Regions from separate parts of the Thermus thermamylovorans genome, predicted to be linked through region 1. Evidence: riboswitches for the same ligand, from Rfam matches in the RefSeq annotation. Region 1 holds a riboswitch; the other holds the start of a gene.
What was found. A riboswitch is a leader RNA that binds a small molecule or an ion and turns the genes downstream of it on or off. The one in region 1 is predicted to bind molybdenum cofactor.

Region 1 (2,189 bases):
CTTCTCCGAGGTGGGGGAGGACTGGCTTTCCCGCTGGAGCGAGGCGGAGATGCAGCGTCGGGGCCTCGAGGTCTTCCTGCAGCGCCACCCCGACCCCATGCCCCTGGCCCTGGTGCGCCTAAAGGAGGGAGGAAACGCCCTCTACAGCTTCCACCGCCCCTTCCGGGCCGCCTACCGCCCGGAGCCGGGAGGCCTGAAGGGGGTGCGGGCTTTTCACTTCGGCTCCCTCTTCGCCCTGGAGGGGCGCACCGCGGGGGGCCTCGAGGCCCTCCTGCGGGAGGCTCTGGCCGAAGGGGCCCTCCTCTCCTACGACCCCAACCTGCGGGGGAACCCTACCGGAGAGGGAAGGCGGCGCCTGGAGGGCTATTTGGCCCAGGTGGACCTCCTGAAGCTCTCCCTGGAGGACGCCCAGCTTCTTTTCCCCGAGGGGCCGGTGGAGGCGGTAAAGCGCCTCCCCCCGCCCCTCAAGGTCCTCACCCTGGGGGCGGAGGGGGCGGTGGCCTTCCTGGGGGAGGAGGCGGTGCGCCTCCCTGGGGAAAAGGTGGCGGTGGCGGACACCGTGGGGGCGGGGGACGCCTTCACCGCGGGGCTTCTCGCTCTCCTCCTCCCCAAGGGGTATGGGAAGGCCAGCCTCCCCCAGATGCCCCTGCATCACCTGGAGGAGGCGCTAAAGGGGGCCATCGCCCTTTCCGCCCTGGCCTGCACCGTGCGGGGGGCCTACCTGCCGGAGGAGGGGCTTCGGGCCTGGCGGGAGCGGTTTTGGGGGGGTGGGGGTTTCCCTTGAGGTAAAATCGGCCTGCCTCCGAGCCCGGATGGGCCCCCTGGGCCCTCCGGGCCGGGCCGGATGGCCCCGGGGTGGCGGGGGCAACCCCGTCGCCTGCCGTGGTTGCAAAGGAGGTGGTATGGAAGACCTCGCGTCTCCCCCGGCGACACCCTCCCAAAGGACCCTTGCCCTCGGGCCGGGGCCCTTTAGCTCCCGCGCGCCAAAGCCCGCCTCGCCGGGGAGAGGGGAGGGAGCCCTCCTCTCCGCAAGAGGGCGTCCTCCCCTGCGGGCAGGGGGCAAGGGGGCCCCGTGAGGGGCAGGCTCCCCCTGGCCTTCCTGGTGGGCCTGGGGGTGGGGATCTTCGGGGGGCTTTTGGGGCTTGGGGGGGCGGAGCTCCGGCTGCCCTTCCTCCTCTACGCCTTCGGCCTCGCCCCCCTGGAGGCGGTGATCGCCAACAAGGCCCTGAGCCTCCTGGTGGTGGGGGTGAGCCTGCCTGCCCGCCTGGGGGTGGTACCCCCGGAGGCGGTTCTGGGGGAGGTCCGGGGGGCCCTGGCCCTCCTCCTGGGGAGCGTCCTCGGGGCCTTTGGGGCGGCGGGCTGGGCCCGGCGGGTGCCCGAGGGGCTTCTTCGGCGGACCATGGGCCTGTTGCTCCTCCTCCTGGCCGGGGTCCTGGCTCTGGAGGCCCTTTTCCACCGCCCCTTCCCCCTGGACCCTCCTCCCCTCCTCCTCCACCCCCTGGGCTTCCTCCTGGGCCTGGGGATCGGGGCCGTGGCCGCGGTGATGGGGGTGGCGGGGGGGGAGCTTCTCATCCCCACCCTGGTCCTCCTCTACGGCCTCGAGGCCCGGCTGGCGGGAAGCGTCTCCCTCCTCATCAGCCTGCCCACCATGCTGGCGGCCTTCGCCCAGTACAGCCAGGACCGCACCTTCGCCGTGCTGTGGCGGCAGGGGGGGCTCCTTCTGGCCATGGGCCTGGGCTCCCTCCTCGGGGCCTTTCTGGGAGGCGGCCTCCTCCTGGGCCTGGCCACGGAGCGGGTTCTGCTCCTCCTCCTGGCCCTCCTCCTGGCCCTCTCTGGCCTCCGGCTCCTGCGCCACTAGGCGCTCCCCTGGGTTTGCCCGCCTCAGGGGACCAGGAGCACCTTGCCCGTGGTCCTCCGCCCCTCCAGGGCCTCGTGGGCCTCCCGGGCCCGTTCCAGGGGGAACTCCGCCCCGATCTGCACCTTGAGCCACCCCTCCCGCACCGCCTGGAAGACCTCCCCGGCCCGCCAGAGGAGCTCCTTGCGGCTTGACGTGTAGTGGTGCAGGGTGGGGCGGGTGAGGAAGAGGCTTCCCTTGCGGTTCAGCACCTGGGGGTCCAAGGGGGGCACGGGGCCCGAGGCCTGGCCGAAGAGGACCAAAACGCCCCGGGGGCGGAGGGCCTCGAGGCTCC
Region 2 (2,189 bases), on a different contig from region 1:
AGGTGACCAGGGCCACCCGCAAGGAGAGCTCCAGGGCTACCCAGAAGGCTTCCTCGGGCATCTACTCCCCCGGCAGGATGAAGCCGTAGCGGCGCAGGATGCCCCTCCCCTCCGCCGACTGGACGAAGCGGTGGAGGGCCACCACCTCCGGGCGGGCCCGGCCCCTTAGGATCACGAAGCTCTGCTCCAGGCGCAGATGGCTCTCCAGGGGAGCTACCCAGTAGACCCCGGGACGGGAGAGGCTTTCGTGGACCACCAGGGGCAGGGCCAGGATGCCCGCTTGGGTGGTGGTGAGGGCCATTTGGGCGGCCTGGGAGATGTTCTCCCCGTAGACGAACTCGAAGCGGGGCTTGCCCTGGCGCAAGGGTCCCAGGTCCCAGTAGGCCTCCACTCCGCGGGTGAGGCTTTCCCAGGGGATCTCCTCCCAGGCCAGTTCGGGGAAGGGCCGGGGCAGGCCGGAAAGGGGCGGGTTGGGGAGGCGGCGGAGGAGGCCGTGGTGTTCCAGAAGGGTGAGGCCTGCCCGGCCGTAGGGGGCGTGCACCGGGTTGGCGATGGCCAGCCGGGTGATCCGGGGGTCCCTTAGGGCTTCCGGCCCAGGGCGCAGGCCCAGCCTGCGGTCCAGCCAGATGGCCATGCGGCCGATGGCGTAAAGGGCCCGGGTCCCCGGCTCGGTCAGGCCCCTTTCCTCCAGGAGCCGGGGGTAGATGTCCTCCGCGGAGAAGAAGAGGTCCGCCTCGAGGCCCTGGGTGAGCTGGGTGTAGAACTTGCCCGAGGAGCCGAAGGAGAGCACCACCCGCACGCCTGGGTTCCTGGCCTCGAAGGCCTGGGCCAGCTCGGCCAGGGCATACTGCAGGTCGGCGGCGGCCACCACCCGTACCTGGCTTTGCGCCAGGGCCGTTCCCAGGCTTAGGGCGAGGACTAGGCTCCAGCAAACGCGTACCACGCTTCACCTCCTTTGCGACCGCGGCAGGCGGCGGGGTTGCCCCCGTCACCCCGGGGCCCATCGGCCCGGCCCGGAAGGCCCTGGGGGTCTTTCCGGGCTCGGAGGCAAGGGCATTTTATACCCCCGGTCCCCCTGCCGGAAGCCCTTGCCCGTTGGGCCCTTCGCCTGCCTTTTCCACCCGGGGCTTTGCCCGCCCGTTCCCCGGGGCCCCTGCGCGGGCGGGGTCCGCGTGGGGGGGTCTTAGAAGAGGGGCTCCTGGCTCACCGCCCGCACCTGGCGGCGCTCCTTGGGGGGCAGGCTGTCCAGGGCCCGCTTCACCTCCTGGATGTCCAGCCAGGTGAGGTGCTTGGGGCTTCCCGGGGCGCGGCTCGGGTTCCTCAGGAGGTAGGCGGGGTGGAACATGGGGAAGACCCGGATCCCGTGCCACTCGTGCCACCTTCCCCGCACCTTGGTGATGGGGGCTTTTTCCCCCAGGAAGAACTCCGCCGCCACCCCCCCCAGGGGGACGATGATCTGAGGGGCGACCAGCTCGATCTGCTTGCGGAGCCACCTGTCCGTGCAGACCCTGGCCTCGTCGGGCAGGGGGGCGCGGTTGCCCGGGGGGCGGCACTTCACGATGTTGGCGATGTAGACCGAGGCCCGGGGGATGCCGGCGGCTTCCAGGATGCGGTCCAGAAGCTGCCCCGCCTTGCCCACGAAGGGGCGGCCCGTGCGGTCTTCCTCCTCCCCCGGTCCCTCCCCCACGAACATGAGGCGGGCGTCCGGGTCCCCCTCTCCAAAGACCACCCGGGTTCTGCCCTCCGCCAAGCGGCAGGCGGTGCAGGCCTGGGCCTGGGCTTGCAGGAGCTCCAGGGTCATTGCAGGGGCTTCCTCGCCTTCCTGGCCTCCCGCCGGGTCTTGGGGTCCAGGCCGATCATGAGGAAGAAGTTCTCCAGGGCGTTCTCCTGGCCCTTGATCTCCGGGTGCTGGTCCTCCGGGGTGCCGGTGACGAAGGGCAGGGATTTGTAAAGCTCCAGGGCGTACTGCACCACGGCCTCCGGGCCTTCAGCCTCCGCCACCTCCGCCAGCTTGGCGTAGACCTCGCGCCGGGCCTCCGCATGGCGGCGGAAGACCTCCGGGTTGGGCGTCTCCGGCGCCCGGAGGACGTCCTGCTTGGCGATGCGGCGGTAGTGCTTGAGGCCGCGAACGATCTCCTCCGTGGTCAGGGTGATCTTGAACTCCATCCCCGCTCCTTTCCGGCCCATGG

Region 2: it holds a riboswitch for molybdenum cofactor, as region 1 does, so the genes downstream of both, modA (molybdate ABC transporter substrate-binding protein) here and ETP66_RS05425 (TSUP family transporter) in region 1, are expected to answer to the same signal.

What each region holds. Positions count from the first base shown of each region.
Region 1 covers NZ_SIJL01000005.1:120,531-122,719, reverse strand. The annotation lists gene ETP66_RS05430 (carbohydrate kinase family protein) at 1-784, shown strand, start outside; molybdenum cofactor riboswitch at 789-913, shown strand; gene ETP66_RS05425 (TSUP family transporter) at 1,073-1,858, shown strand; gene ETP66_RS05420 (quinone oxidoreductase family protein) at 1,882-2,189, opposite strand, start outside.
Region 2 covers NZ_SIJL01000004.1:151,325-153,513, reverse strand. The annotation lists gene modB (molybdate ABC transporter permease subunit) at 1-61, opposite strand, end outside; gene modA (molybdate ABC transporter substrate-binding protein) at 62-943, opposite strand; molybdenum cofactor riboswitch at 936-1,059, opposite strand; gene ETP66_RS04600 (uracil-DNA glycosylase) at 1,184-1,801, opposite strand; gene ETP66_RS04595 (hypothetical protein) at 1,798-2,166, opposite strand.